DNA from 3 places in the Sporosarcina sp. P29 genome. Region 2 is predicted to be linked to each of the others. Evidence: riboswitches for the same ligand, from Rfam matches in the RefSeq annotation. Region 2 holds a riboswitch; each other region holds the start of a gene.
The links. A riboswitch is a leader RNA that binds a small molecule or an ion and turns the genes downstream of it on or off. The one in region 2 is predicted to bind cobalamin.
Positions count from the first base shown of each region.

Region 1 (10,925 bases), on a different contig from region 2:
CATTGTAGAAAAGCTAATGAAAGATGAAAACTTTGAAGAATATAGAAACTTTACTCGTTTGGACGATCTGGCCGCGACTGTGTGTACCGTGAAAATGGTTGAGAAGATCAATCTATGGTTAGCTGAAGCAAAAGCTTTAGATGAAGAGTTGCTGAAGTGTATGGAAGCGGTAGAAGCGCTACAAGAAGACGTGCCGATTGAGCGGTTGGATGAACAACAAGAGGAACTAGAAGAAGGACCTGTCCAGCAACTAGCCGAGGCTACGGACAAGTTAAACGATCAGCTAGAATTCACACTTGAAACGAATGGCGAACGATTTTTGCAAGCGATCGATGAAGCGGTGGAAGAGTCGATCAAAGTAAAAGACAGCCTGATTTCTCTGATGGGTGGGAGCAGTGCAGGTAAAGGAGACGCAGAGTTGAAGAAAGTTCCATTGCGTGAACAACTTGCAGTGGCGGATCAAGTAGCGATGGATCCTAAAATGCAAGAAATTGCAGAGTGGGCTGGTCGTTTTCAAGAAGTAGCACGTGAAAAACAGAAGACGAGCTATGTGGAAGCGATCGAGAGGCGTGGCGTAACAATTGGAAACGAAATGGAACGCCTCTTGCCGATAGAATTAGGACTCTATTCAAATGACTCGACGAAAAAGGATTTTTTGCGCCGCTTTGCGGAAGGAAACACGATGCAGTTTGAACAGAAGAAGCGAGAAAATCTTGGCAAAGGTCCGATTGTTTTTTGCCTTGACCAATCTGGAAGTATGAAGCTGCTTGATACCCAGTCAAAAGGGTTCATCTTGGCACTTCTATCAATCGCAAAAAAACAACGCCGAGATCTATGCGTTCTATTATTTTCTACGACCATTCAAAAAGAAGTATTTCGTAAAGGCAAAATCACTTCAAATGAACTTGCGCGACTAGCTAGAACGTATTTGGGTGGGGGAACAGACTTTACACTGTCACTGCAAGGAGCCCTCGAAGTAATAGAAGACAGTACTTTCAAACATGCAGATGTCATTTTCGTTAGTGATGGAGAAGATGAAATTAGCGAGAGTTTCCTAACCGAATTCAACGATAAGAAAAAACAAAGGGAATTCAATGTACTGACCTTAGCAATAGGGAAAGATACGGCCGTCGCTGAATCATTCTCAGACCGTGTAATTCATGTAACTGATTTTGATGACGAAGGAAGCTTTATCGCTTTTGAAACCTACTAAATGCAATACCTAAACCCTTCAATTGCGAAGGGTCTTTTTTGTTTATCATAATATGATCTTTTTTGGGTATTCTAATCAAAACATACAAGCTAGTTGAGGTGATTGGAATGCTAATTGAAAGATCGTCTTCTTGGAAGGAAGGGTTTATTCAACGACTTGAAAACCATGAACCATGGAATAATTCCGTGCTGTATAGCATGAGCTATGACATCACGAAAAATAACTTAATTACTGATTTTACTGGATTGCAGTCACTTGCTTACTTACCGAACGTTAAACCGTTACCCCATCAAATAAAAGCAGCTGAACGAGTAATTGAACAGATGAACGGTAAAGCGATTTTAGCGGATGAGGTAGGGCTTGGGAAAACCATTGAAGCAGGTCTAATCATTAAAGAATACTTGCTCAGAGGACTTGTGAAAAAAGTACTGATACTAGTACCCGCCTCTCTCGTCAATCAATGGGTGGAAGAATTGTACACGAAATTCCACATCCCTGCGCTGTTGTACAAAAAGAATTATGCGCTCGATTATGTGGATGTAGTAGTAATGAGTATGGATACTGCCAAACGCAGTCCACATAAGGAAAAAATCTTTGCACAAGATTATGATTTAATTATTGTAGATGAAGCGCATAAATTAAAAAATCATCAGACGATTAGTTATGAGTTCGTACAAAGTTTGAAGAAGAAATTTTGTTTATTGCTTACAGCCACACCGATTCAAAATGATACGTTTGAATTGTTTTATTTAGTGACGCTACTTAAACAAGGTCATTTAGGAAACTATGAAGAGTTTTCTTCCGTGTTCTCTGCAAAAAACCGTGATGAAGAACGAGATAGTTATTTGAAGGAACTAGTCAGCCAAGTTATGGTACGTAACAGACGACAGGACACGGGTGTGGAATGGTCCACACGGAAAGTTCATACGGTTCCTATCACATTCACGGACTATGAAAGACAAGCCTACACTGCTGTATCCAATCTGAAAGAAATATCCCCGGTATTTTCAGATGCTTTTTCCACGATGACATTACAAAGAGAAATGTGCAGCAGCCCCGAGGCGACAATCGGTACATTGATGAAGTTATTGCCAGAATGTAAGCAAGTAGAAGAAATCACACATGTGGAAAAGGTCATTGAACAACTAGAGAAATTATCGATTCATTCAAAAGCTAAAAAGGCAACAGAACTGATTTTACAAGCGAATGACAAGGTAATTATTTTTACTGAGTATCGGATGACACAGCTGTATTTAAGTGATTATCTGTATGCGAATGGTATATCAAATGTCATTTTTAACGGAAAGTTAAGCAAAAGTAGCCGGGAATGGATTAAGCATTTATTCAAGCAACAAGCGCAAGTACTAATTGCGACAGAGTCCGGAGCAGAGGGAATCAACCTTCAATTCTGCCATCACGTCATCAATTACGATCTTCCGTGGAATCCGATGAAGTTGGAACAGCGGATTGGTCGTGTGCATCGATTAGGGCAGGAGCACGATGTACAGATTTATAATTTAGCTGTGAAAGAGACGATTGATGACCATGTGATGAAAGTGTTGCAAGGAAAGATTGAGACATTTGAACAAGTAGTAGGGGAACTAGATGATATTTTGGAAATGAAAGAACGGTCTGTGTGAAGGAGGAGAATTTATGCATTCGACTGAGATCCATACGTACCTTCACAGATTCTTTACGGAGAATGACTGTGAAATACTTCATGGAAATGAACATTATCTAACCGTGCAACTAACAATTGATATGGATAAAAGAATCATGAACCGACCTTTTTATTGGAGGTATATAGAAAGTGTTAATGAGATACCGAATCCCGCGCAGCTTACGTTAATTACAGATATGAAGCAACTGCAAAATGGGATGAAGGGGGAAGTAATCCATCTTGGGTCCCCGCGATTGCATCAATTATTTCAAGTAACGAAAGAAATGGGACAGTTTGTAAAACTGTATGAGCGTGTAGGGGCTAACAACGAGCAGCAGATTCTGACACCATGGGTTGGTGTCAATTATAAAGTGTCATTCACCAGTCATCAAACGAAGGAGATCTTATATTCAATAGGTATCAATTTGATGACAGGGGCAGTCGTAAAAGAGTTCCAGGAAACTATTGGCATGCGAGATTTATCCGACCAATCGTCTGAACAAGTATTTCATTTACCTTTTATCATTACACCTGTCCGCGCGCTTGATCGATTGGATGCTGTGATCACAAAAGTGATTGAAGGTGAAGATCTAACATGGGTGGAGGAAGCAGAAAAGAGATGGAGGAAAGACCAGGCGGTATTAGATTATTTCTATGAAGGGCAGGAACCGAAACCTGAGTGTTATGAGATGGAAAAGCGGGCAATGGAAGAACGTTTTAAGCCACGGATTACGGTGGATGTTGTGAATGGTGGGTTATTTTATTTAAAATAGAAATCAAAACAGCGCGCAAGTGAATCTACTTTCACTTACGCGCTGTTTTGAATCTGACTGTTTATAGGATAAACTAATAGCAATCAAGAAAAGTGTGGTGAGTTCATTGTTTACAATTATGCTAATCGAAGATGATCAAACATTATTTGAGGAAATAAAAGAACGTTTAACGCAATGGTCTTACTCAGTGGCCGGAATTGAGGATTTTGCAAATGTAGTGCAAGAATTTACGGAAATCAAGCCAGATCTTGTAATCATCGATATCCAATTGCCGAAATTCGATGGATTTCATTGGTGTCGGATGATTCGAACGCATTCGAATGTCCCGATTATCTTTCTATCTTCACGGGATCACCCGACTGATATGGTGATGTCGATGCAACTCGGAGCTGATGATTTCGTTCAAAAGCCATTTCATTTCGATGTACTGATCGCAAAGGTCCAAGCTATCTTACGGCGTGTCTATAATTACAATACCGATCAAGTGTTAGAAATAAAAACTTGGTGTGATACAACTGTCGATTTTGTGAAAGGTACGCTTACCAATGAGAACGGAACTATTGAGTTGACGAAGAATGAGATATATATTTTAAAAATATTAATAGAAAGAAAGAATGAAATTGTATCAAGGGAAGAAATCATTACAAGTCTTTGGGATGATGAACGTTTTGTCAGCGATAATACGCTGACAGTCAATGTCAATCGTTTACGTAAACGGATCGCAGAGATCGGCTTGGTAGATGTCATTGAAACAAAAGTAGGGCAAGGGTATATGGCGAAGGAAAAGCAATTATGATCCGGAAATTTATAAGAGAACGTGTTAGTTGGATCGTGTTCTTCATCTTCTTGCAATTGCTCGTGCTAGCAATGGGTTACTTAGACACAAGTGTTCCATTTTTGTCTACGGTCTATATAGTATTCATTTCCTGTTTATCTTTCATTATATTTATAGTCATGCGTTATGGAAAAGAAACGAGGTATTATAAACACTTAGAATCGTTAGAACCATCATTCGATCTAACTGCAATACCTGAAGCTAACAGTCCTTTCGAAGCTATTACTTCCGAAAGAGTTTCCAATCAAATTCAAGTGTTTAAAAATCAATTGGATGAATTACAAATTAGTTTAGAGCAAGAGAAAGATGACATGTTAAATTGGATACATGAAGTGAAAACACCACTGACGACGCTACAATTAATGATCGAACGCACCGAAGATCCTGCGCTACGCTCACAGTTGATGTATGAGTGGCTTCGCATCCATTTGTTACTCGACCAGCAACTACATCAAAAGCGTATCCCGTTCATCCAGAATGATTTATATATCGAAAAGACAGATGTGCAGAAGTTGCTATTTCAGGAGATAAAATCATTAAAGCAATGGTGTATGCAAAAGCGAATCGGTTTTGATGTATCATTGGAAACAGTAGACGTGCTGTCCGATGCAAAGTGGCTCGGCTTCATTCTAAGGCAATTGCTGACGAATGCAGTGAAATATAGTGAGGATTCGGACATACGTATCGGGAGTGCTAGCAAGGATGGTATCACCACGTTAACGATCGAAGATTTTGGGCAGGGCATCGCTTTAAGGGACTTATCACGTGTTTTCGATAAAGGCTTTACTGGAACAACAAACCATCAAAATCATTCTGCCACAGGAATGGGACTGTACTTAGCAAAACAAGTTGCGGAATCTCTCTTGATTACGATTAAAGTAGAGTCAACAGTAGGAGAAACTACGCGGTTCTCTTTGATCTTTGCAAAAGAAAACGAAATGATTCGTATAGCGCGTTTGTAAAAGCATGTGACAGTATCGTCACATGCTTTTTCTACTTGTCATATTAAAGGCAGGAGAAAAATCCGTACATTGATTAAAATAGAATAAACAAGGAGTGATAAATATGGTTATTTTACAAGCAACGAAAATCTATAAAACATACGGCAATAAATTCAATAAACAGGAAGTATTACGTGCGTTAGATCTTGAAGTAGAAAAAGGTGAATTCGTTAGTATCATGGGAGCATCGGGTTCGGGGAAAACGACTCTGCTGAACGTTCTTTCATCCATTGATCGCGTTAGCCAGGGAACAATCAGTATAGAAGGGCAGAACCTCAACGACATGAAAGAAAAGCAAATGGCCGAATTTCGAAAACGGCATCTAGGCTTTATCTTTCAGGACTATAACCTACTCGATACGTTAACAGTAAAAGAAAACATACTGCTTCCCTTATCGGTGCAGAAAGTTTCTAGAAAACTAGCCAATGAAAAGTTTCTTGCTGTGGCAGAAGAATTAGGGATTTCAGAAATTGCTACGAAATATCCGAACGAAATATCAGGTGGACAAAAGCAAAGGACATCTGCTGCCCGAGCATTTATTCATGATCCAAGCATCATTTTTGCGGATGAACCAACAGGCGCTCTTGATTCAAAGGCGGCATCTGATTTGTTAAACAAACTAAGTGATCTCAACACGAAGCGAAATGCCTCTATTGTGATGGTCACTCATGACCCACTTGCCGCAAGCTTTAGTGAGCGTGTCGTGTTTATCAAAGACGGACAAATTTATACGCAACTGAATAAAGGAGCCCAAACACGAAACGAATTTTTCAATGATATTATCAAAACACAAGGTGTTCTGGGTGGTGTGCAATATGACGCTTAACCAGTTAATCTTCCGCAATATCAAGAAAAATCTAAAGCATTATTATGTGTATATCTTTGCTCTGGTTTTTAGCGTAGGCTTGTACTTTTCATTCGTAACTTTGCAGTTTGATCCAGCATTGGACGAAGCAACTGGAGGAGTGAAAGGTGCTGCAGCAATTAAATCAGGTTCAGTTTTTTTGATTGTTATCGTATCTGTATTTTTGCTATATGCTAACAATCTATTCATTAAACGCCGCAGTAAGGAAATTGGATTATTCCAATTGATCGGGATGACGAAAGGAACTGTTTTTCGTATTTTAAGTGTCGAGAATTTTGTGTTATACATCGGTTCTCTCGTTGTAGGGATATTTTTAGGGTTTTCAATGTCCCGATTACTCATGCTGATTCTATTTAAGGTCACTGGTGTAATGGATGTTGCGACTTTGCGTTTCTCTTCAGAGGCATTATTTCAGACATTGGTCGTATTTGCGGCAATCTTTGTATTGATTTTGATTATGAATGCGATATTTATTAAACGACAAAGTATATTGTCTTTGTTCCGTGTGACTACTGTGACGCAGCAACGAGTGAAAAAGATGACAGTATTTCAAGCGGTCATCGGTGTGTTCGGTATTCTCCTCATAATAGTTGGTTATTATTTATCAGCCCGATTATTTAGTAGTGTGTTCCTCGTGAATCAGCTATTTCTAGTGATGATTGTCATACTCGCTTCCGTGATTGTAGGAACGTATTTATTTTATAAAGGATCGGTCAGCTTTATCTTTAACCTGATTCGTAATCGTAAAGGAGGATATTTGAACGTTAACGACGTACTATCGCTCTCTTCGATTATGTTTCGAATGAAATCGAATTCTTTTCTATTAATGATTATTACATCTTTATCTGCGCTATCTATAGCATTACTTTCGTTAAGTTATATCTCGTATTATTCAGTAGAGAAATCAGTAGAGCGAACTATTCCTGCTGACTTTACCATTCCTGATAAAACACGTGCAATGGAGTTTACACAGGCACTTGAAAGTAAAGGCATCGCCTTTACAGAGACAGCTATTGATCTATTGACTACACCTGTTGATTTATCGAGAGTTCTATCTATTCCGGTTGGGGATAGTCCAGATGTGAGTTATACCGATACAGAAATGATCGTCATTAGTGATGAAGGATTGTCGGAGATAGACGTAGCAGAAAAGGAAGTGCTCTTCGTCAACTCCGATAGTTTGACGGAAAACTTCATGAAATTCCAAGAGAATCAGCAAGTCGAATTTCAAGGTAAAGAGCATTTGTATGATCTGACACTAAAAGGGACGGAAAGGGTAGCAGTTCTCCCAACGCGTGTGACCTATGCTTTCGTTGTCGCGGTAGTGGATGATCAAGTATTCCAGGTAATGAATAAAGACAAAGATCCTTCTATTACATCCGAATTTACAGAGTATCATGGGGTGGATATTGACAATGAAAATGATGTGGAAAAAGCAAATGAATTATTTAATGAATTGGGGATAAACGACTGGGCAGGGCATGAATCGAAGGTTGAAGAAAGAATTGAACAAATGCAAGCTGCGGGCATGATCATGTTCATCGTCGGGTTCCTTGGCCTCGCTTTCCTTGTAACGTCTGGGTGCATACTATACTTTAAACAGATGGATGAAAGTGAAGATGAAAAATCCAACTACACCATTCTTCGTAAACTCGGCTTTACACAGACAGATTTACTTAAAGGGGTTCAACGAAAACAGCTATTTAACTTCGGTATTCCATTAATCGTCGGTCTTTTTCACAGCTATTTTGCTGTGAAATCCGGCTGGTTCTTATTTGGTACTGAAATGCTGACACCAACGATTATTGTGATGTTCATCTACACAGCACTTTATTCTATATTTGGTTTGCTTTCCGTATTGAATTATAAGCGTGTCATTAAAGAATCTCTATAACACAAGAACACCCCTGACACAAATCAAAGTCAGGGGTGTTTTACTATAAATTAGTTACTACCTACTAATTCAGCTACTACGATTTGATATGCTTTATCTAAATTAGCCAATTGTCTAGCTTTTTCTGCAGAGTTATTAGTGGAATCTTCGGATATTTGTTTCTTTACATCTTTTACTAGTATGGGAAGGGGGGTAGAGTGAGTGCTTACTCGATCCGACATCAGTGTATCCTTTAATAAGTTTGTAAAGTCATCAATTGTTTGATTGTGCATAGTTCATTCTCCTCATCGTGTTTTGTATTGGTTCGTTGACATGAAAAAACATCCGTCCGGTAAATACCTGGAAGGATGTTAAGTGGGAAGCCATGACGAATTAAACGGTTCAGTCGGATATTCATATATAGTGGATCGATAGAAGCTGTATCGAAGCCACCTATTGAATGTCCTGATCCCGTTTTTTCGTACGTCGGCTTGTGTATGATTGTTCATAAGCCGCACTTGACACCTCCTATCCGCGTAGGGTATTGGTGTGTACTGATCTAGGCAGGTCTCCTGGCTCGTCTTCAACGTATAATTCACCTTCCCATTTCCCTTGCGGTGAAACAGTGGTAACGAATTATACTCCAACTCACAGTTGCGGGACAGCATCGGTTTTTCACCGATTTCCCTTTTAAGCGTTTAAGAAAAATAAACGCACCTATCTCTAACACGATATTCAGTTGCTCTTTCAGTATATCACTATTATTTATGAAAGGAACAAAATAGCGCAGTATCCATATAGGATCTGCACTATAACTTTTGTCTGTAATCATGTTACCCACTCAGCGAATGACGAGTCGCGTTTCGTTGATATAAATATACTCCAACAAATACAATAAACTCAGACGCAGGGATAGATAGCCAAATACCATTTAGCCCAAAGAAGCGTGGTAAGATCATCAAGAAAATCAACATAATGATAATTTCGCGAGAAGCGGTGATCCAAGTGGCCATCCGTACATTGCCGACTGACTGATAATACGTCATCATCACGAAGTTTGTACCTGTGAATAAATAAGCAATGAAGAATAAATTAATTCCGGTAGTGGCCAAATCTCTGACGGCTTGTGGGAAGTCTCCGAAAATCGATACAATAGGGCCCGCTGCAAACTGGCCAACGAGGAAAAACACAGCACCTGCGATGACTACAGTAAGGGTGGCCTTTTTTACGGTTTCCTTCATTCTTTCTCGGTTGCCAGAGCCTTGATAATAACTGATCAGTGGCTGAATTGCACCACCCATTCCTAAGAATAGCATTAGCATGACACTGTGCACATAGTTCAAAATAGAGAATGCTGCAACACCTTCTGTACCAGCCATCCGTTCAAACGCAATATTATGTGTAATGGTAAAGAAAGAAATCCCTAACTCAGATAGAAAGCTCGGGAATCCGACAAATAGGATTGCTAAAAACAACTTTTTATTGAACTTTAAACGAATCAGTTTCAAGTTATTATTCTTCTTAAAGAAATGGGTGACCAGTACTAGCATGCCCAAAAAAGAAGCGATAATTGTAGCAATTGCAGCACCGGCAACGCCGTAATCTAAAATGAATAAGAACACATAATTCAAGATGATGTTCACGACAGAAGTCACAATTAGCCCCGCCATTGAAAGATTTGGTGCTCCGTCGTTCCGTACGAAAATACTAAATGTGTTCTCTACAGTAAAGATAAAGCCAAACAGTAAAATCACAAATAAGTATTCCGATACATAAGGGAAAGTGGTCGTATTCGCTCCTAGTGCGTACGCTAGCGGATCCCTAAAAATAAAGGCGGTCAAGCCTAGTATAATGGTGAAAAAGAATATAGAAAGAATCGCATGTGTGAAAATCGAACGAGCCTTCTGAATATCTTTGGCACCCATCGCCATGGAGTATTTTGTGGCGGCACCTATACCAATCCATAAAGAAATAGCAAAAAAGATAGTATAAACGGGAGCCGAAATTCCGACTCCCGCTAATGCTTCTGCACCCAATCGATTACCAACCATGATGCCGTCCGCCACAATATTGATTGCCATTAGTAACATACCGACAGTTGAAGGTATTAGGTAACGTAAAAAGATACGTCCTACTGGCTCAGTATCCAATTGATTGAATTTGGGTGAAGATGAATTCATTGCAAAGGACTCCTTTGAAGATCAAGTTCCATGATGAGGCAAGGGAATTCACCTACATCATCAATTTTTCCATTTAACTTAAAACCGAATTTTTCGTATAAATGCTGTGCGGCTTTATTACTTGGATAAATACTTAAATATATCTTGTCGCATTGATACTTTTCTTCCATTCTGGTAAGTAGGAGTTTAAGAAATCTGCTGGCATAACCTTTACCTTGATGATGCTGATCTATCATAAAACGATCAAGCCATACATTGCCATCTGCTTCACGTCCATGCATCGCATAGCCGACTAATTCTTCTCCATCATATAATCCAATGGATTTCCATTCTGGTTCAAATTGAGATTGTGCTAGTGAAAATGAATTGCTTTCAATAAAGTTCTTTTGGTTTTCGTGTACGGATAAATAGGCAACATCTTGCCAATTTTCATTCGTTACCTCACATGCGTGGAGGCTCATAATTCCATCTCGCTTTCATATTTTGTAAAACAGAAAAACTTTTAGTGTTTTATTAGTTTTTTAG
Region 1 covers NZ_PDYX01000009.1:50,048-60,972, forward strand. The annotation lists gene CSV68_RS09660 (vWA domain-containing protein) at 1-1,213, shown strand, start outside; gene CSV68_RS09665 (DEAD/DEAH box helicase) at 1,321-2,853, shown strand; gene CSV68_RS09670 (YqhG family protein) at 2,867-3,646, shown strand; gene CSV68_RS09675 (response regulator transcription factor) at 3,753-4,442, shown strand; gene CSV68_RS09680 (sensor histidine kinase) at 4,439-5,443, shown strand; gene CSV68_RS09685 (ABC transporter ATP-binding protein) at 5,547-6,308, shown strand; gene CSV68_RS09690 (ABC transporter permease) at 6,298-8,241, shown strand; gene CSV68_RS09695 (hypothetical protein) at 8,292-8,513, opposite strand; cobalamin riboswitch at 8,766-8,956, opposite strand; gene CSV68_RS09700 (MATE family efflux transporter) at 9,054-10,400, opposite strand; gene CSV68_RS09705 (GNAT family N-acetyltransferase) at 10,397-10,861, opposite strand; gene CSV68_RS09710 (TetR/AcrR family transcriptional regulator) at 10,922-10,925, opposite strand, start outside.
Region 1: linked by a shared signal. The riboswitch ahead of CSV68_RS09695 (hypothetical protein) and the one ahead of CSV68_RS15265 (DUF4430 domain-containing protein) in region 2 are both predicted to bind cobalamin.

Region 2 (10,925 bases):
TCTTCGTCGGCTTGATGAGATAGGGGATTCCTAATACGGAAGCTTCTAGACTGATCGTTACTTGTCCGATGACACCGTCTTCTGCTGGCGCTACTGATGTAACCGTGAATGTTTCGGTCACCGTGCGCCCTTCATCGTCCCATACTTTAATCGTGACGTTGTTTTGTCCCGTCTGCAATGTCAGTTTATAACTCGTTTTCGAGCTGTCATCCCAGGTGAATGGAATATTTTCCCCATTAACTTGCACTTGGACGTTTTTCCCTCGAATGCGTTCACCTGAAGCGGTCACCGGCCAGACATTAATCGTCTTAATATCCCCTTTGACCGTGCTACCTGACTTCAGATCGGTCACTAGTTTCGGTGCATCCGGATCGACTTGTGGTTTTTCGTTCACATTCGGATCTTTATAGGTGATTGTATACTGCCGTTCCAATTGTTCGTCTTCATATTGTCCAACGACTTTGATAGTGTTCGTTCCATTGATTAGCTGCACACTATAATTCGTGCCATCCAACGATTTTGCCAATTGATCATTGACGGTAATCTTAAGGGGAACATCCACCTTACTCGCGGTCGCTTTCGCGTAGAATGAAAACTCTGCACTATTTGCTTGTTGGTCTTTTAAGTCGGTTTTCAATAAAATAGTGATTTTTTCTTTCTCATAAATCACCGTGTAGATTTGTTCCGCTTTCTTCCCATATAGCTGCGCGGTGAGCTTAAGAGTGTTTTTTCCTTCAGCTAATGTGGCTGAATACGCATTTCCTGCTAGCGGTTTAAGTTCCTGATCATTACTAAATACTTTAAGCTTCACATCTTTTTCACCTTGTGCAGCTGTCGCGTTGAATGTCAGTATCTCTTCAATCACCGTTTGATCTTTTAGGTCCGTCGTAATGATGATGTCGTCACTATTTAACATCACACGATACGATTGACTGACACGGAGTACCTTCTTATCTGATTGTTTGTAAGTAACTTGGAATTGAATATCGTTCATACCTTCAATTAATGTGATTCCGCCTGTAAAGTCATTCAGCTGCTTACCATTTAGCTTCACGTTCATTTCCTGGGGAATGAGTGAATCGTTTAAGTGGTTTACAGTGACGACGTATTGTGGGTCGGTAACTGTTTCGTTGTTTTTAATGTTCGTCGTAAAGTAGCGATTTTGTCGGTCCGCGACGTCGACAATTTCTATCTCTGGATTCGTGTTCGGTTTAGTTTTTTCTGGTAGGGGTTTATTGTTGCTGCCCGCAGGTGTTTGGCTCTTGTCATTCGTATTCGTTTTCGGTGTGTTATCTGGTGCATTGGTAGTTCCTGGTTTGTCGAGTGGTTGATTTTGTGGTTCCGGTTGGATATTTTGATTATCTTGGGGCTTTTCTTCCGGTTCCTCTTTTGGCTTGTCTGTATTAGTCGGTTCTTGTGATTTTGATGAATCAATTTCATCGGTATCACTCTTTATAGTTTGATCCGGTTCGGTGTCGGAAGGATCACTCCCCCCACCAGCTAATTTCAGCGAAGAAGCCTCTACTTTTTCATTGAAATTAAATGTAGCGGCTTGTTCATGAGAAATCGTCGCATATGTAATCGTGCTAAATAGGAGTAAAACGATGAGGCTGTAATACATATAGTTTTTATATTTCATGAAGGCTGTCTTCGTTTTTTTCATCCAACTCGTCCTTTCTTTATTTGTAAAGGTCTCATCTACGCAGCGTTTTTGAATTCAAAAAGTCCCCACCTCCTGAATGAGATGGGGACCATGTATGTTCAATAATTAAACTGCACAAATTGAATGATACACAAATCACCCTTTACCGGAAGGTGTCATGCTTACATACTTTGGCAAGTCTCCTGACTTTAGGGCTTATACTCTCCCTATTACAGTGGCCGGACCGCTCAGGATTTTCACCTGATTCCTATTTACTCTTTGCATACTAGACAAAGAACCAAAATACTCTATGTAACTGCTACTAAGCATATAGTTTTTGCGGGGTAAAATCAATAGACGGTGTAAGTACATCGCGCTATTTTATCTACACTTCAATTGCTCCCTACCTTTACAGTAGTTGGAACTCGATGATCTGGACGCATGTCCTATGGGCGGGCGGTGAACCCGATTGAGGCGTAGTAATTCTTACACAACAACTCCGCCCCTTAATTGAGTAAAAGTTAATCCTTAATTCCATATTTTACATTATTTTTTATATCTACTAGTTGGAAATTTGTTACCTCTTCATTTATATATATTTTCAACTAGTCATATTCCTTCTTAGTTTTATTTATATATATTTTATATTGATTCACTAAATCCCAAACGTTAAAATCCATAATCAAATAAAGAAAGATCTCACCGACAGACACTTGGTTATATTCAGAATGATTGGATTAGTCTTGTAAGTACATGCAGATAATGCTACATTGATGATGTCGCTCCCTATCCCACTTGCTATTGTCTAGTAGATTTGGAAGTGTAAATTTTAAGTGGATTGAATAAATGGAATAAATACTATAGAAAATTTTTATTTTTATAAGGGGGATAATTAATATGATACACATCGGTAAACATGATCATGTTGGAAGTTTTTTAAGAACAGATGCCATTAAAGATGCGAGAAAAGCCTACATAAATGACGAATTGACGGCAGAGGATCTTCGGCAAGTGGAAGATGTAGAAATTGAAAAATTAGTAAAGAAACAAATTGATTTAGGAATAAAGGCAATTACAGACGGTGAGTTTAGACGTTCTTGGTTTATGCATGACTTTTTCTGGGGCTTAGGAGGAGTTTCATTTGAAGCAGTTGAAAAAGGTTATGATTTTGTCGGACAAACAACTAGGGCGGAATCCTTTAAAGTAACAGATAAAATTTCGTTTGGAAATCATGAAATGGTAAATGATTTAAAATTTCTAGCCGACTTAGTTGAAAAGTATGGGGATGGTTCACAATTTGCAAAGTATACGATTCCTGCACCAACCATGTTTTTCCAACGAGTCCTTTCAGAAAAGGAAAAAGAAATCTATCCAAATATCGAGGATTTAGCAGCTGATATAATTAAAGTATATCAAGACGCTATTCAAGCATTCTACGATGCTGGTTGTAGATATTTACAGTTTGATGAGTGTATCCTATCCGCATTGGATGATCCAAAACTAGCAAATATTATGGAGAATTTCACAGGATTAAAATTAACAGACACAACAGATTTATTTGTAAAAGTAATTAAAGAGTCATTAAAGAATAAACCAGAAGATATGATTGTGGCGACACATATGTGTAAAGGAAACTATAAATCTGCTTATTTATATACAAGTGGTTATGAAACTGTTTCTAAGTATTTCGATGAGCTAGGTTATGATGTGTACTTATTGGAATATGATGATGAACGTTCAGGTGGTTTTGAACCGTTAGCGAACATCAAAAATGAGGATACACTAGTGGTATTAGGGGTTGTGACTTCGAAAACTCCCGAATTAGAAGATGCAAATGCGATGAAAGAAAAAGTGAAAGCAGCTTCGGAGCATTTCCCATTAGAACGCTTATTAATATCACCACAATGTGGATTTGCAAGTACAGAAGAAGGAAACAGTCTATCCGAAGAAGAGCAATGGGACAAAATGGAACATATTATTAAGCTGTCTAAAGAAATCTGGTAATACTTAAAAACTTTCAATTCTACGTCAAAACACACACACTCTTTACTTTTATGTGAAAAGCGTGTGTGTTTATTTTAGGTCCTCAAGAAATTCCTCGTAACTGTAATTCATTTATTTGAACTCCTTTAATTAGCCCAATATAGGAATTGGATGCAAATTCTTATGCAAGTATTTGGCCCGTTTGATGCACTGTCCTTATCACGCAAACGCACCCGATTGTACAATCAGTCTTTGTTTTCATAATAATTCTATAAGAGTTGAAACTACGAAGTAAGTCAGGAGTCCCGCAACAAAATAAAGAATGTTTTTCTTCATAACTTATTAAGAGGCCAATTGTACAATCAAGTTAGCCACCTAAATTCAAACAAAAAAATGCCACTATAAAATTCGTGTATCATTGAAGTTGCGAGACTAACAATGAGAGGAAGTTTTATAGTGGCACAACTTGAGAGTACCATACAAAACCGTAAAAATAAACACCTATCAGCTTTTGAGCGCGGTCAAATCGAGGCGCTTCACAAGGATGGACATACCAACCGAGAGATCGGTAGACGCTTAGGACGCGTTCATCAAACAATCGCTAATGAATTAAAGCGTGGAACCACGACCCAGCTCAAAACTGGGCGCACATCCTATACAGCTTATTTCGCTGAAACAGGACAGGCGATATATGAACGAAATCGACTTCAGTGCGGTGCAAAAAGTAAGCTGCTTATAGCCAATGAATTTGTCAATTTCGCGTGTGATAAAATCCTAGATCAAGACTGGTCACCAGATGCAGTCGTCGGGTTTACAAGCCTTCAAGAAGAGTGGAAAGACCGACCTACTGTGTCTACGAAAACCCTGTATAACTATATTGATTTAGATGTATTGCGCGTTCGAAATATAGACTTGCCGATGAAATTGAGAAGGAACACCAAAGTGAAACGCATCCGAAGAAACCGTCGTATTCTGGGCATGGGTATCGCTGAACGTCCTGTTGAAATTGATAACCGTCAAGAATTCGGTCATTGGGAAATTGATACGGTAGAAGGACAGAAGTCTGATGACAACGCATTATTGACGCTCGTTGAACGTAAAACGAGAAACTATTATGCCATCCTCCTAGATGATCAAGATCATGATTCGGTGGACTTTGCGATCAGCCAGTTACGACAGGATTTTGGTGAGCTATTTTCTCAAGTATTCAAAACGATTACGTCGGATAACGGCAGCGAGTTTTCTAATCTGACAAAGAGCCTTCAAGGGGTCACGGACGTCTATTTCGCTCGTCCATACGCACCGTATGAAAGAGGATCTAACGAGCGACACAATGGTCTTCTCAGACGATATATTCCCAAAGGAAAAGCGATTTCTGATTACTCTACAGAGTCTATTCAACGTATTTATCAGACACTGAATCAGTTGCCCAGGAAGATTTTGAACTATCGACAGCCATCCGTTTTGTTTGAAGAAGAGTTGGCTAGGTTAGCATAGTATTTTCAAAACTAACCCGTTAATTGAGGGATCACATTTCCCTTCATACATACACTGGATTTTATCTAAGTGGCTAATTTAATATTGCAATTTAGGTAACTTATTAAGATACTCCTTTCATAACAATTACATCCGTTCGCTTAAATACACCCATTTACAAGTTATCATTATATAATCTATTAGTTGAATCCGTTACAAATTGTAACCACTCTTCTTCTGACAAATCATCATTAGCAAATCCCATTACAGATGACTTGCCATACTTGATTACATCTAGAACCTGATCAAGAAAACCCGTGCCAGCTCTCCAATCACGTAATCTTGTATCATCACAATTAAATGTTTCTTTACAATTTCCACAACGAATATAGACTATGTTTATTTCATCAATTTTATCATCGTCGGCAAAGTATAAATTACCGCTAGTAGCATTGCAGGTAGGGCAAACTGCTTCAAGATGTTTTTTATACAGGTTTTCAAAATATGACCATCTTTGAGTAGCTAATTCCAATGGACATTTACAAACCTTTGCGTACTCTTCAGGATTCAATAAAATCATCAATTTCATTCCTTCCTATATGGATAATATTATACGTTTCTGGCACAATGTTTCTGTAACAATTGCGCCCGCTTGCTTATAATATTGTATTGTTGATGTCTAAAAAACAAAGGCTTTACTTCTCCCCTACCTTTGTTTTCCGTTTTGTGTAAAATACAAAAATAGCGTTCGCAATCGTTAAAATTATTGCTGCGGTTAAAAGTCCTAGCATTAGGTATAAATCATAATAAAATATTAAGAACAAAATAACCGACACAACAAATGCTCCCCAACCTCCGATAGCAAAACGCCACGAATGTTCTTTAAAATTAGATAACATAATAACTTCCCCCTTATGTGTTCTGCATAATGGAACATTAAAAGCGTAATTTTACTAAGCAACTGCCCCAGAATGTTGAATATTACTTTTACTTAAGTTGGTCCCAAAACATTGAAAATACGCCTTCATTCATCTCAAAATAGACATCTGTAATTCCATAATAGATATATCCATCTCTTAGAAGAGTAAGGTTAACCGTTGAACCGTCATTTAATTTTAAAGCTAGCTCTCTGTATTCCTCATTGTTTCGAGAACTATTTATTGGGTCTGAATTTTGTTCACGAGGAAGAGGCTTTGTTTTGTTCAGCTCTATTAAAAAGGTATTTAGTGCGTCCATATCGAAAATCGGCTTATAATTATCAATATCGTTATCCCAATCACTGAAGGCGCTCCAATGGGCAGAGGTTACATTTCCCACCAGATTTAATTTACCAAATACATCCTTCCCACTGCTTATTGTTAATCCATTAAGGTTTTCAAAAAACTCTGCGTAATGGTTTCCATCCTGCCTTTGATAAACCATTAATCTAAAGTCTTTATCATAGCCTTTCACAGAATAAACATCCATTTCACCAATTGTAGAAGCTAACTCTTCGTCATCGTCTTTTTGCTTGCTCCATTCATCAATATTCCCTTTTGTAGTACCAAGTTTCTCGTCTTTAAGAGCTTTTGCATCTGTGTCATTTATTTTTGTGTTTGTTTGGGTATAAATCTTTCCGTTATACACAAATAAGCCAACCATGTCTGCATTTAAAGAATCTTTAGGTAATTGAATAGCTGGGATTTCTACACTTCCATTTTCATGATCAACAGGGCGCTCCTGATTCTCTGTTAGATTATCTGGAATAACATAATTAATTAAAATGAATGCTCCAACAGAAATAAATAAAGCAGTAACAATCCCGATACCTTTTATATTAAATCTTTCTCTGTACTTTTTCATTCTATCCCTCCTAATATTATTAGACGGAGATAAGTTAAATAAGTTACGTATTTGAATATAATGGCCTTATTGTTGATCGGTTTCAAATCCTTATTCCAAAATCCACACCATTTGCAGCTAATTATTTTTAAGTAGATTAATTTCTTTTTGAATTAAATAAAATACTAGCTATTCCTACACCAATAACAGGGAGAATGATTAATAAAGTACTTAATATATTGGCTTGTATGTAATTATTGAAGAGCAGAAAACTTAAAAAAGCTACTACGAAATAAATTGGTATGAATTTTTTTGACCACAAAACAGAATTCTCCATTTTAATCACTCCTCGTACTGTTAGACCGATAAAAATTAAACAAGTCACATATTTTTTATAATCTTTTGCAGTTATCGCATACGTTTATTTAACAAGCATTATTAACATGTATTGGGTTCGTCTATAATAATACCCCCCGATACATTTAGCTTATTCCAAATCCACGCCTGATAAATCCGATCAATTTCAATTTCCAATTCTTTTTCATTCAGATTTTTATTGAGTTCTAATTCTTCAAAAATAAATGTCTCTGTTGCCTCAGTACCTTTAAAGGCATTACTAGCAAATGAGAAAGTTATAGTTTTAACCAGTTCACTCAACTCCCACTAATTGTGATTTATCTAACTTTGTCCTATTTGAAGGATAACCCTAATTCATCATTTGCCCTTGTTACTTGAACAGCAAAATAGGATACTTCATTTAACAATCATATATATCAGTGAGTTTAGTTGTTATGTAGATCGAATGCGACTTCTAAAATATAATCAAGTACTATATCATTGTGTTGATAATTTTTTTATTATAGTTGCTAAAATGGCAATTGAAAAAACGATGACGCTATTTATTAATAGATAGTATGCTATCTGCATGCCGTAAAATATCGCAAAGGCATCACGAATAACAAAAAGTGCTATTGCGCCACCGATTGCCCCTAAAAAAACTGCTGATAGTAATACGGTAAAAGCTGCATAGTATAGGCTTTTCTTTTTCTTGTAATATATAAAACCAATAAGATTTGCAACGACAATAAAAACGCCCAAAAGTATTAAGAAAAAACTACTCATCTAGCTCCCCCTCGTAGAAATCCATCTACCCCTTTAAACTAAAATCATTTGACCTTTTCGTCATAACACTTTGCAATTAACGTCTTCAGATTATTATATAATTTAAGTTTTACAACCAAGCTATGTTATTTTAATTGAATAACAAAAAATAAAGTTATTATAAAAAGATATCTTGATTCATTTTTTATGATCTTTATAGTATTATTTTTCATGTGTTACACGATCGTTAGTTCACTTCACAGAAATTTTTATATTGAAAGGATACGTGACTATGGAATATACACTAAAAGATGAAAGTTTTGATTTTAGCGAAACAGAAGTAACACATGAAGTATTTAAAATTGGAGAGCCAGAAGATGGCCTTTTCGAAATTGAATTCAAATTAACCTTCTCTTACGGATTCTTGAATTACTCACATAACTTTGTTTGGCTCAATCAAGATATCGAAACATTACTTGAACAGTTGAAGAAAATGGATGAAAAGAATAATGGAACTTTAAGTGTGCTTTCACCAGGGGGTTCTTTCTCTTATTCACAAGACCCTCATGATGAAAACTTTTATGAGTTCACGGTTTTCATGGATACTGGCTATATTAATTCGTATATGGGAACTGAATCAAAACTTGGAATCACTCTATCCGCTACTCGGGAAGATATTGAAAATTGGGTTACGTCTTTTCTAAAAAACTAAAAGACAAAGCTGCCCATATTAATATGAAGATTTTATACTTTGTTTATGGTCAATAATTGCCCTTCCGCTAATACGAGTTGCTTAGGATCAATAATATCATGTAGTAATATACTTGAATTATTTTGTATCGATAATTCAGTTGGATTAATTACGTGTGCTATCTGAACAGTGCAGACATCATAAGGTGCAGTATTATTATGGATATATTGAAGTAACTCACGCAATTCCCAATGTTTTTCTACACCATTTATAATTTCTCGTTGAATAGGATAATCAAAACCGGGAATGAGCCACTCTTCCGTCTCTACAAATTGTAGAGATGCATTACCATCTTCCAACTTTTTATCCGAGGCAATATAATAATAATTTGTCATCTTATCACTTCTTTCTATCATCATCTGCTATTTCCAACATGTTCTTTTTTTGAATCTGTTGGAAATCTTCCTTTTGCAATTCAACGTAATCCCCCATGTATCCTACTAATATATATATTCGAATGAATGTTTTCATTGACCTTCCCCATTTCCTTGCCTTTGTCATCTTAGGTTTTACACAATCAAGATGAATCAATTGAAAGCAACATCGCCTTCTAATTGATTGGAAAGTAATGGTGTATTTTGTTTCAGTATATAATAACTTCTAATAGTATGGAGATAAATTCCAACTGTTGATATAATTTGACTTATCTTAATTACCTTTCATTCTTACTAGTCTTCTTTTAGATAGCAATTCCTTTAGTAAAAGTTTCGTGTTCTATATATGTTGTTTTTCTTAATTTAAAGGAGGTATATTACGGGTGTAAAACTCCCCTAAGAAATCAGATGTAATTTTGATAGTAAAGGGGTAGTAAGAATGAAAAATCAATCGTTTCGTTTTTTATGGATTGGCCAATCAATGGCTAATTTAGGTGATGTTTTTTATATTGTCGGGATTATTTCTTTATTATACACACTTAGATCGGTTTCAAATCCATGTACATAATAAATGAAAAATAGGTGATCATATTTATGTATTCAATTAAAAGATTGCAATACCTAGATGTTTTCACTACTATTACACACCGGTATAAAGGGGGGCAATAAACTTGAAAGTCAGACCATCTGTCAAACCAATTTGCGAAAATCTCAAACATAAACAAAGTCAAGGTTAGTACACGATGCTCTATACCAGTCTTAAAGAGTTTAGGGAACGTAAATAGATGCCTATCCGAAATAGAACTTAAAAGGAGGTTATGAAATGGATAAGAAAAAATTTACGGTAGCTGGAACGAATATAGACGAAGTAAAAAAACTTAATGCAGAATCTGGTCTATCCTATAATGAAATTAATGAACTTCTTACCAAAGAAATTGAACAGAGAAAAAGATTAAATGCTGCTGAGCATAAAAAGTAATTGGCAATATAAAACTTTCCGATTTCTAAATCCTAATTGGTTTCTCTTGATAATATATCCCCCTGATAGCTGTGTTCGTTTATGCAGTTATCAAGTGCTTTTCCACCGTTTTTCTCACTATATTTAACTGCTACAAAAAATAAAGTAGCACCGGGATAATAACAATATAACTAATAAAAGTTTTTTCATACGACCATCCTCTTCCTGCCCATTAACCTATTAAGAACTCTTGACCTGTAACGAACGAAGCCAATAGAGACGCTGCAAAAGCAAAGCCCCATGTGCAAATATATAATGTAGAATCCTTAGCAACAGATCCCCCTTCTCATTCACCAAATTAATATCCTTTAGAGGCACTAACCTTCTGCCGTTAATGCCTCTTTTAGCTGAATTCAATCAAGAGATTTTACCATCGCTGTTACAATTCTATTTTGATATTTCCTGTGATATCTCATTTTCGACATTTTTTCGAGGTTAAAAGTCCCAATAATATGACGCACCTTGGAATTATTGAAAATCAATTCTCTATATCTATTGCATGCCAGGTATTCTTGGAACCACTCTTCTTGCTTTAAATAAGCAATATTTTTTTCGATTTCATCTTCTGTAACCTCTTTTAAAAAAGAGAAAATGACTACACTAATATTGCTAATGAATTCAATTATGGATTGCATATGTGAATTTCAATTCAATTTGCAATGATTTTGCCAACATTTTAAATGGGAAAAGCAAAATAAACAATAGTAATTGCTCAGTATCTTTACATCGAACATTTGGAGTCAAGATGATGGGGAAGGA
Region 2 covers NZ_PDYX01000028.1:14,677-25,601, forward strand. The annotation lists gene CSV68_RS15265 (DUF4430 domain-containing protein) at 1-1,663, opposite strand, end outside; cobalamin riboswitch at 1,819-1,960, opposite strand; gene CSV68_RS15270 (5-methyltetrahydropteroyltriglutamate--homocysteine S-methyltransferase) at 2,540-3,646, shown strand; gene CSV68_RS15275 (IS30 family transposase) at 4,079-5,122, shown strand; gene CSV68_RS15280 (hypothetical protein) at 5,277-5,684, opposite strand; gene CSV68_RS15285 (hypothetical protein) at 5,797-6,000, opposite strand; gene CSV68_RS15290 (hypothetical protein) at 6,089-6,943, opposite strand; gene CSV68_RS15300 (hypothetical protein) at 7,361-7,579, opposite strand; gene CSV68_RS15305 (3-isopropylmalate dehydrogenase) at 7,757-8,044, opposite strand; gene CSV68_RS15310 (hypothetical protein) at 8,316-8,735, shown strand; gene CSV68_RS15315 (hypothetical protein) at 8,768-9,109, opposite strand; gene CSV68_RS17370 (hypothetical protein) at 9,972-10,127, shown strand; gene CSV68_RS15325 (DUF1259 domain-containing protein) at 10,804-10,925, shown strand, end outside.

Region 3 (10,925 bases), on a different contig from region 2:
TCGCGAATTTCTTTGTCGTCATCCGCTACAAGCACTGTAAACTCTGCCATGTACGTCACCCCGTCTCACTAATAACTTCATTCTATCACCCCACTCTTAACAAAGACTGAGGATAAATATGAAGAAATTCTTAAGATGTTTTCGAATGAATTCTTTTGCGCTCATTAAACTGCCTCAACCGCTCTTAAAAATCCACTAATGCTCATAGAACATGGCCAAGCGCTCTATCATGCCACACAAGCGCTCATAGAACACATCCAACCGCTCTATGCACCGCCAAAACCGCTCATAACTGATGTATAATCCTCAATAAGAATGCCACACTCATATAATGGAGGTGGCGAATATGCCTAATAAGAAGAACAAGAAGAAAAATGAGCAGATGCGCGAGGAGTATGGCGCAGGTTATGATCTGAGTCCTGATGATTTTGATGTAATTGGACAGAATGATGCGGCTAAAAAGAATAAAACGAATTCAAAGAAGAATAAGCAGACGGAAGGTAATCAACCATTTAATCCTTCATGATTTTTGAAGGAAAACGCATAGTTATCGAATACAATCATTCTTTTTCATTCATCACACAAAAAAAGAGCAGCCAATTTTGGCTACTCTTTTTTTGTGTGTTTTGTATTCTAGTTATCCCGGCTGATCATACAGCAATCCATACTTTCGCTGAATACGCTCTAAGATTTTCATCCAGCTTGCTCCAAATACGATAATGAAAAACACATTGGATAAGGCATGCGCAAGGTCGAAGTAGATACTCGAGGCAAAAATTCCAGCAACATATTTCCAAGACAATGCTTCAATATTCCCAACAATGACCCACGTATTCATGAACCAGCCGAATATATAGCCCCAGACGAAACCAAATGTACATTTTCCCCACAGCGTCCTCATAAATGCTGTATTGCGCAATAGTCCCGCAGTCATTCCCATCATGCCCCACGCATACATTTGCCAAGGAGTCCAAGGTCCTTGACCGAGGAAGAAGTTCGAGACAATCGCCGCGACCGCTCCAACGATGAAGCCCGACTCCGCACCAAATACTAACCCCGCCATAATGATGATGAACGAAGTCGGCTGAATGCTGGGTAGTCCAGCGAATGGAACACGTCCAACTGCCGCAATCGCTGCAAGCATCGCTAGCAAGACGACCTCTCTTCCCCCTACATCCCGCCACTCAAAACGGGCGAAAAACGGAATCATAATGGCCGCGATCATGATCAAGCTAAGTAACAAATACGCTCTATAATGAAAGAACACGATTGAAACGACAAGCAAAGATAATAATACAAATGAAACAATTACTAAATACTTTCGCGAACGGCCCATGTCGCCACAGCCTCCTCATACGTCAAAACTTCAGGCTGTTTCGTTTCCCGCGTCGCACGATTAATCGCCGTCGTGTAGAAATAATTGCCTTTGAATAATTCATCCGGTGTACCGTCCGCCGCAATTTCTCCGTCAAACATCATCGCACACCGTTGTGCATAACTCGCCGCAAAGCCAATGTCATGCGTCACCATGAAAATCGTCAGTCCGTCTTGCTGCAAACTATACAATAACTCACCTAAATGCTTCTTGGAAACAGGATCCATTCCCTTCGTCGGTTCATCGATAAACAACATCTCGGGTTCACCTAACAAAATACAAGCAAGTGCCGCTTTCTGGACTTCTCCACCTGAGCAATCATACGGATGACGCGTACGTAAATGGGAAATGTCGAATGCTTCGAGTAAATGATGCATCCGCTTAGTTAAATCAGGTAGTTTCAAACGTTCACCAATACTTTGCATTTCTTCTTCAATCGTTTGCTGGACAAAATACGTTCGCGGATTTTGTGGCAAATACGCAATTTTTCCAAGCCACTCAGAATCCTTCATTTTCTTCATATCCTGCCCATTCAAATAGACTTTGCCACGTTGCGGTTTTATACTGCCGAGACTTGCGCGTAAAGCAGTTGTCTTTCCACTGCCATTTCCTCCAACCATCGCAAAAAACTGACCTTTCGGGATGCGTAACGTAAAACTTTTCAAGACGAATGGTGCTTTCTTTTGATACTGAAAAAACACATCGTCCATCTCAAGTATCCATCGCTCTTTCGATTGATTTAATTGCGCCTCTACAGGCACTATTTCATGCTCGTCACGACCGATCCACTGTTTACATTCTTTCACCGTCAAAGGAATTGCCGAAACGATAGGCATCTCTTCGAATTCCATATAAAGCCGTGCGAATGCAGGTAAGTACGGAAAGAACTGTGTTGCGCAATCCGCATATAACGCTCCAATGACTTGACGACTGTCTCCCTCGTACCGAACTTCACCTGATTCCATCAGTACGACCCGGTCCGCCACCGCATATAATTCTTCCAAACGGTGTTCGACTAAAACAATCGTCATGCCCGTTTCTTTATTCAGACGCTCAAGCATCAGTATCAACTCTTTTGCTGCTACCGGATCAAGTTGTGATGTTGGTTCATCGAGCAATAGCACACGCGGCTTCATAAGGAGTACCGACAGTAGATTCAATAATTGCTTTTGACCACCCGACAACTCAGAAGGCTTTGCGCTCAGCAAGTCTTCCACTCCGAAAAAATGCACCATTTCCGCTACCCGTTTACGCATTTCAAATGTAGAGTACCCTAAGTTCTCTAGCCCGAAAACAATCTCTTGCATCACTTCATCCATGACGATTTGATTGTCTGGATCCTGGAACACATAGCCGACTTGCTCGACCATCTGCCGCTCTCCCCACTCATGGATCAACTTATTTTTATAGAGAATTTCCCCTTCAAGTTTTCCTGTCGGCGTCAATTCCCTCTTCAATAACTTCAATAAAGTCGTCTTACCACTACCGCTTGCGCCTCCAATAACAAGGAACTCGCCTTCATTGACGGAAAGTGAAATGTCCTTTAGCACATACTGATCTGTGTTTGGAAAAGAAAACGAGACGTGATTCAAATTGAATAATTCCATTTCAGTTGTTCTCTCCCTTCTACAAATACTGGAAACAGTGCGACAGCCATGCCGCAAGCGAAGACGACCCAATCAAGCAATGATAGATGCAATGTACCAAGTTCCGGATAAATAATGATCTTTCCATAGCCCAACAATCCACCCGTGCCGCCTATGACGAAAGCTACGAGTAAATAACTCAACCAACGTTTATCAGACTTCGTCATGCGAAATGGGATATACGGACGTCTTGTACCGGATCCATATCCTCGTGCTTTCATAGAATCTGCTGTCTCCACAGCTTCTTCCAAAGACCACGATAGTAGAATTTGTAACATCGACATTCCGCTCTTCGCACGCTCACGCAATGTTCCTTGTGTCATCGTCATGCCCTTCAGACGCTGAACATCCTGAATTTCAGTCAATCGCCTTTTTAGCAATGGCACAAAACGGATGGACATCATAATCAGAAATGCAGTCCTCGGTAGAATTCTTGCAAAAATGTATAATAATTTATTACCGTTCAGGACGATATTCAATGAAACGAATAATAGAAGAATCATCAACAACGACATTGCGGTCACGACACCATAGAGCATCGCTTCTAGTGTCACTTGTTTTCCAAAGAGATCAAACCACACATGCGTCCCTCTTGAATTAATCAAGGGATTGATCACAATAATTAGCACAGTCATAGTCATCATCAACGGCGTCCACTGCTTCATCGCTTGTCCACCGTCATGTGATAAATTAACCGCAATTAATGCCAGGCAACCGGCTAGTAAAAAGATCGGATGATTGAAGAACATCGCAAAAAAACCAAGGCAAATATAATAAAAAAACATCACGAAAGGGTGAATTGCCTGTATTCCATTGCCCATAACCCTTCCCCTTCCTACTCCCTCAACCTACTACACGTTAAAGACAGACAATCTTGCACCACGCGGGTGCAAGATTGTGTGATCATTTTGTATTCAAAAACTCCATTAACATTTTCATAGCATGTGCACGAGACGTTGAGTTACTTGGCATAAAGTTGCCGTTCTCCCCTTTTGCCATCTTCAAATCATATAGCATGCTCATTGCTTTCACAGCTTCCATATTGTATAAGCGAATATCACGGAAAGGTGCTATTTGTTCGAACTTATACATTTCGCCATTCTTCACTTCATACGCACGGTATAACATAAGCGCCATTTGTGCACGTGTCACTTCTTGTGCCGGCATGAATTTACCGTCTTTTCCTTTTACCAAACCATGATGATACGCAGCTGCAATTTCTCCTTGTGTACTTGAGGCATACTTTTGTATATCAGGGAATGGTGCTTTCTTGTCCGTCTTCAAATCTAATGCACGAACCAAAATAGATACCGCTTGCGCACGAGTCAGTGATTGATTCGGCTTAAACGTTTGATCTTTATAGCCACTCGCAATCCCTAGCTCCACTGCTTGATTAATATAATCCTTTGCCCAGTGTGTTTGAATATCCGTAAACTGTGGAGTTGGATTCGGTTCTGGCTTTGGATCTGGCTTTGGATCTGGCTTCGGATCTGGATCCGGTGTTGGTTCAGGATCTGGCTTTGGCGACGGAATGACAGGTACTTCCGTGAAGTTGTACAATACACCTTTGCCTTTCGTGAACAAATCAAATGCTACTAAAGCTTGCAATGCTTGCTCCGTTGCCATTGCATTCGAACGGCTATCTCCTGCTGTATGCTGGAAGCCACCGTCAGATGTTTGGAAACTTAACAGGTGATCAATTAAGTTGATACCGTTCTTCGTAAACATCGGTATACGTGGATCAATTTGATTTGCAGTTAGACCGATGATAACTTGCGATGTCGCTTCGCTTGAAATACCTCCAACGAACGCTTCGTCGAATCCACCAGTTGGACCTTGTTCATCCGCTAGGAATTTCACTGCACGATCCATCGCTTTACGAACTTCCGGCTTATCTGTATAAGGTGCAATTCCAATCAATGCCATCGCTGTAATATCATAGCTTGTTGAGCCTTCTTTACTCGTTGACAAGCTCCACGATCCGTCATCTTTCTGATATTTCAATAGCTCTTCAACTAGGCTCTCACGTGTCCATTTCGAGTTGCTTGGCACTTGGTAACCTTTTGTATCAAGGGCAATCAACGCAAAAATGATCCCGTTATTGCCTTGGTATGTCAGGCTATCCGCACCCGTCATATGCTTTTCACTATTTAAAATTTTATCGATTAAGTTAAAGCCCTTGCCATCTGCATTCATCGGATCAATACCGATTGCTGCAGCGGCCATCGTTAAACGTTGTACATCCGTAATCTTCATACGACCTTTGCCGGACCTACTAATCACTTGGTCTTGCAAATGTTCGTAGAATTCATTTGTATAAGAAGCAGGTACTTTCTTGCCCGCTTTCACAAGTCCGATTGCCTGCCACTCACTATCGATTGGTCCTGCAAGCATTTGTGCACTCGCCTGGTTAATGGCTGAAGTAACAAGCTTTGAGTAATCTTTAGTTGATGGCGTTTCGGGTGTTGGATCTGGTTTCATTACCGGAGGCTTCGGTAATGGATTTGGATTTGGAACTGGATTTGGTAACGGGTTCGGTTCAGGGTTAGCGATTGGTGAATATGTCACCTTCACTGATTTTGTCACTTTATCATTTTTCGCATCCGCGGCCTGTAAGACGATGTTATTCTCGCCACTCTGCAATAGCGCATTTACTGTGTTTCCTGTCACAACTGCCGGCTTGCCGTTTACGGTGACTGTCGGTTGAAGTGCTGTTCCGAAATAACTCGCTGCATGTACTTGGAATGAAAGGCTAGACTTCGTAACTGTTGCTCCCGAAGTAATTCCTGACACTGAAATCTTCGGCTCCAAGTCTTCACGGAAAGGAAATAGATCAGCGTTTAGATCCTTACCTAAGTCCGTCGTATATTTCCACTCCACTTTATCGCCAGGGATGAGCTTGATGACGCCCGCTCCGCGATTTGGAAAGATACCGTTGACGCTGTACATCCAACCACTGCCTTGTCCGCGGTCGAATTCATATACATTATCTATCCCCTCTACATATGCAGTCGCGCCTTCTCCGCCACTGTATTCCATTTGAATGCCTCTTGATTCAACATTTCGTTTCAATACACTTAAAACCGTATCGCCTTCCTGTACTTCGACGGTAGACAACGGCATAGGGATTTCTGTATTAGAAATTGTAATGGAATGTTGCAGCGTCTGCGTTGCTTGATTTTCATAAATCGGTGTCGGCTGCTCTGCAAATGAAGGTGCAACCGGCATGAGGATAGCGGCACTCGCTAATGCGAATGCTGCTGTTATTTTTGTGAAGTTTTTGATGATAGAAATAAAGCATACCTCCTTATTTAATAATGAATAATTTACGAGCAGATTGTTTTATTGTTATTCCTTCTGCAGAGACTGGATCAATTACGACTAAAGAATATAACTGACCTTCCATATAGTCTGTTTCAGGTGTCACAGTAACTGTTACACCGTTTGCTTTCACTGTGGCTGGCACACGCTTGCCTGTAATGTCTTCTACATAGATTTTATTTAAATTCACTTTCGAGTCTTGAATTTCTCTGTTGAACGTGACTGTAAACGTATGAGAAGGTTCTACTACTTCGGCATCGAAATAACGATATGGACGATCATTATCTACAATAAATACTTTTTTCGTTCCTTCAGGAATTTCCGTTTCTTTCTTCGTTCCATTTTCTCCAGCTTGCACAACATAATATCCTTCAATCATTTCCGTGTTTTCAATAAAAATAGGAGACCAAATTTCATTTTTATTTTTCTGCACCTTTAGAAGGCTGTCATTAAGAATCCCTTGAAGAGTTGAATGACTTGAAACTTCAAGTTGCGTTGATTTTTCTGAGAAGTCATATAAACGCCCTTCACCTTTTGTAAATAAATCAAATGCTACAAGACCTTGAATCGCTTGTTCTGTAGCCATTCCGTCTGTCGAACCCGTTAAAGTATGCTTGAAGCCCCCATTTTCTGTTTGGAAGCTTAACAAATGATCGATCAAGTTGATGCCATTCTTTGTAAAACGTTCTCCTTGGGGATCGATGTTATTTGCTGTCAGTCCAATGATCACTTGCGAAGTGGCTTCACTAGAAATGCCACCTACGAACGTTTCGTTAAATCCACCAGTAGAACCTTGGCTTTCTGACAAGAAAGTAACTGCTTTCTCGACAGCTTTTTTAACAGCTGGTTGCTCATTGTATGGAGCTAATCCAATAAGAGCCATTGCTGTCATATCATAACTCGCAGTCCCTGTATTACTTGTAGCTAAACTCCACGCACCATCAGCCCTTTGATAGCTTAAAAGAGCCTCAACTATCTTTTCGCGGTTCCATTTTGCATCTTTTGGAACTTCATAGTTTTTCGTATCGAGTGCAACTAATGCAAAAATCAAACCATTCGTTCCTTGGCGAGTCATCGTATCAACATTTCTAATACTTATACTGTTATAAATTTTATCCAGTAAATCGATACCATTGATATTTTTAGGATCTCTCCCTATCGCTGCTGCCGCTATCGTCAAACGTTCTGCATCTGTTATTTTTAGACGTTCCAAGTTCGCAACGATTTGTTGTTGGACATTTTGTTCGAATACTTCTTCATAACTTTCCGGTACAGTTGCTCCGGCTTTTGCTAAACCAACTGCCGTCCATTCGCTCGAAACAGATTTACTCAGTATATAATCTGTGACTTTCTTAATTGCTTCAGGTACGCGTTCTTGACTCGCAACTACTGTAATTTGTAATGCATCTGCCGCTTTCCCTACCACAGCTGCTTCTGTTGCAACTAGTGAGAGGTTTTCACGTTCCACTTTGCCTTTTAATTGAATTGTAATTTGCTGATCCGTATTTTGGGTGATTGTAGAAATTGTTAAATTAGATGGTTCGACAGTCCAATTCGCCGTCTCTAGCGCTGCTGACGTAAAAGTATCTCCTATTAGATTCACAGTAATTGCGGGATTATCACTATGTTCTATAACCTGTGTAGACGTAGACATAGCGGCCCAACGACCATAGAAGAACTTCACCACGTCAGTATTTTTCAAGACATAAGCAGCGGCTCCAACAGAAGGAGCTTGTCCGTTTACTGTATAATTCCAGCCATCCCAACCGCCTAATGTTCCTGCTTCTTCATTATCAATTGATGTTACATACGCCCCGAAATCACTTTCTTGCACAGTATATTTTATGCTCTGGCTATTCAGTGCCTTCTTCAATGCATCTAATGCATTTTGTCCTTCTGTAACTTGAACCGCTTCTTTTAAAATTCCCCCCGATAAACCTTCTACTTCGACATCCACTAAGTAGTTAGCGGCTTGCGGGCTTATATTACTTTGTTGAACATCCGAATTCGCTAAAGCAACTAAACTCGTTGCAGGTAACAGCATCGTTACTGCTAGTAAAACACTTGCAATGATAGATACATAACGCTTAAACAAATGATTTCCCCCTTATCCTAGTTTGGTAATTGAACGTAAAAAAGCCCTTGCCTCCAGAAAGAGACAAGGGCACTATGTATAAGCGGACTTCAGTTAATGACTTATTACATCCAATACAATATGCATACCTCTTCCTGGGAGGCGTAACGCATGGTATTTTGGCAAGTCTCCTGACTTATGGATCATCACATCTTCAACCTTCCCAGTATTTCACCAGTGGTGTTTTGAAGATATTTCCCATTTACAGTGGCCGGACCGTACAGGATTTTCACCTGTTTCCTTTTTCATCTTTACAATAATGTAAAGAACCAAAATATTCTATTCAATTTTACATTAGTATATCACATGCTCACCTGCTACTTTTTATTATTTCAAAAGAATAGTATAAAAGACCGATGAAAGAATCTCTCATCGGTCTTTTTGTAAATATTATTTATTTCATCACGTGCTATATAAGTGAGTGAATGCTTACAGCTCCTGATAATCCCGCTGATAGACTCCGCCATCTTTCACTTCTGCATGATAAAGTGCTTTCAATGCAAAGCTTTTCTCTAGCTCATGCTCTTTCATAATCTCTTTCAATCGCCTGTTTAACTCTGGGCTATGCTTTACGAGCTGAAGCATCTTAGGTTGTGAATATTGCACGAAAATCCCCTCCTCATTTCATTTGTTTCTATAGTATAACATGGCTACGGTTCTTGGTGTATGAAAGGAAATTGTTCTTCTAGCTGGAAATCACCCTCAACTTTCATGTATACTGACACAAGCACAAGCTAATGACTATGGGCAAGTAAATGAATTGCGCTACAGAACCAACTTACATATTGGACGAGAAGGAATTTTTCTCGTCTTTTTTATTTTCACTAGTAATGATTTTGTCAACAAACCGCCTTTTATTTAGCGTTTACATGGGCGATTAAATGGGTAATGTGAAGTGTATGTGTGCAATTTTATTGTGCTTTTCGATTATGTACTTAGCTCATTTCACAAACTACATTCAAAAAAGGAGGACCTATGAAAAAAGTATCGTCAACATTTTATATTACATTAGCAGCGGTCGTATTGGCAGTCGGTTATGGTGTAATTGCTCCCGATCACTTTGAGGCTGTCACGCTCGTTATAAGAAACTTCATTTCTGATTCATTCGGCTGGTATTACTTGCTGACAGTTTCTATGTTATTCTTCATCTCAGTTTATTTGATATTCAGTCCACTCGGCAGGATTCGATTGGGGAAAGACAGTGATAGACCGCAGTTTTCTATGTTCTCTTGGCTTGCGATGCTATTTTCCGCCGGTATGGGAATTGGACTCGTGTTCTATGGAGCTGCAGAACCTCTTTCACATTATGCAGTAAGTTCAGCTACTGCACCTACTGAAACGAAAGAAGCGTATAAAGAAGCGATGCGTTCAACATTTTTCCATTGGGGCTTCCACGCATGGGCCATATACGGTATGACCGCTTTAGCACTAGCTTACTTCCAGTTCCGCAAGGGTCAGCCTGGATTGATTTCTGCTACACTTCGTCCAATTTTCGGTAATCGTGTAGAAGGTAAACTCGGAACCGTCATTGATGTCTTTGCAGTTTTCGCTACTGTCTTCGGCGTCGCAACATCACTTGGTTTTGGAGCAGTCCAGATCAACGCAGGTTTGAATTACTTATTCGGTGTACCGATCGGTTTCTGGTCTCAATTTATTATTATTGGGGTCGTAACTGTATTATTCCTAATATCCGCATGGAGCGGTCTTGGAAAAGGTATTCGTATTTTATCAAATACAAATATGGTATTAGCTCTTACACTGTTGGTCTTTATCATTGCACTCGGTCCAACATTGCTGATCTTCAATATGTTCACTGATTCTATCGGAGGTTATTTAGAGCACCTCATTCGTATGAGTTTCCGTACAGCACCACTTACACCTGAAAATCGTTCATGGTTGAATGACTGGACACTATTCTACTGGTCTTGGTGGATAGCGTGGTCACCATTTGTCGGCATGTTCATTGCCCGTGTTTCGAAAGGTAGAACAATTCGTGAATTCATGATCGGTGTGCTTGTTGTACCGACAGTATTGAGCGCCATTTGGTTCTCAGCATTTGGTACGACAGCTATTGAAACACAAAAGGCAGGCATTATCGATCTAGCCTCAACTGCAACAGAGTTGACGATTTTTGAGATGTTCAGTGGATTGCCTTGGTCATTCGTCATTTCAGTTGTCGCTATTTTGCTGATCACATCATTCTTCATTACATCAGCGGATTCAGCAACATTTGTACTCGGCATGCAGTCGTCATATGGTTCATTGACTCCACCTAATAACTTAAAAGTTGTCTGGGGTGTCATTCAGTCTTCCATTGCGATTATTCTATTATATGTTGGTGGGTTGGATGCTCTTCAAAACGTCATCATCATAGCCGCCTTACCATTCTCCATCATACTGATCATGATGGTCGTCTCGCTATTCAAATCCTTAAAAGAAGAGCGAAAAA
Region 3 covers NZ_PDYX01000010.1:5,257-16,181, forward strand. The annotation lists gene CSV68_RS10050 (response regulator transcription factor) at 1-50, opposite strand, end outside; gene CSV68_RS10055 (hypothetical protein) at 347-526, shown strand; gene CSV68_RS10060 (ECF transporter S component) at 638-1,336, opposite strand; gene CSV68_RS10065 (ABC transporter ATP-binding protein) at 1,312-2,982, opposite strand; gene CSV68_RS10070 (energy-coupling factor transporter transmembrane component T) at 2,964-3,842, opposite strand; gene CSV68_RS10075 (S-layer homology domain-containing protein) at 3,925-6,249, opposite strand; gene CSV68_RS10080 (DUF4430 domain-containing protein) at 6,329-8,437, opposite strand; cobalamin riboswitch at 8,581-8,765, opposite strand; gene CSV68_RS17330 (hypothetical protein) at 8,906-9,082, opposite strand; gene CSV68_RS10090 (glycine betaine uptake BCCT transporter) at 9,452-10,925, shown strand, end outside.
Region 3: linked by a shared signal. The riboswitch ahead of CSV68_RS10080 (DUF4430 domain-containing protein) and the one ahead of CSV68_RS15265 (DUF4430 domain-containing protein) in region 2 are both predicted to bind cobalamin.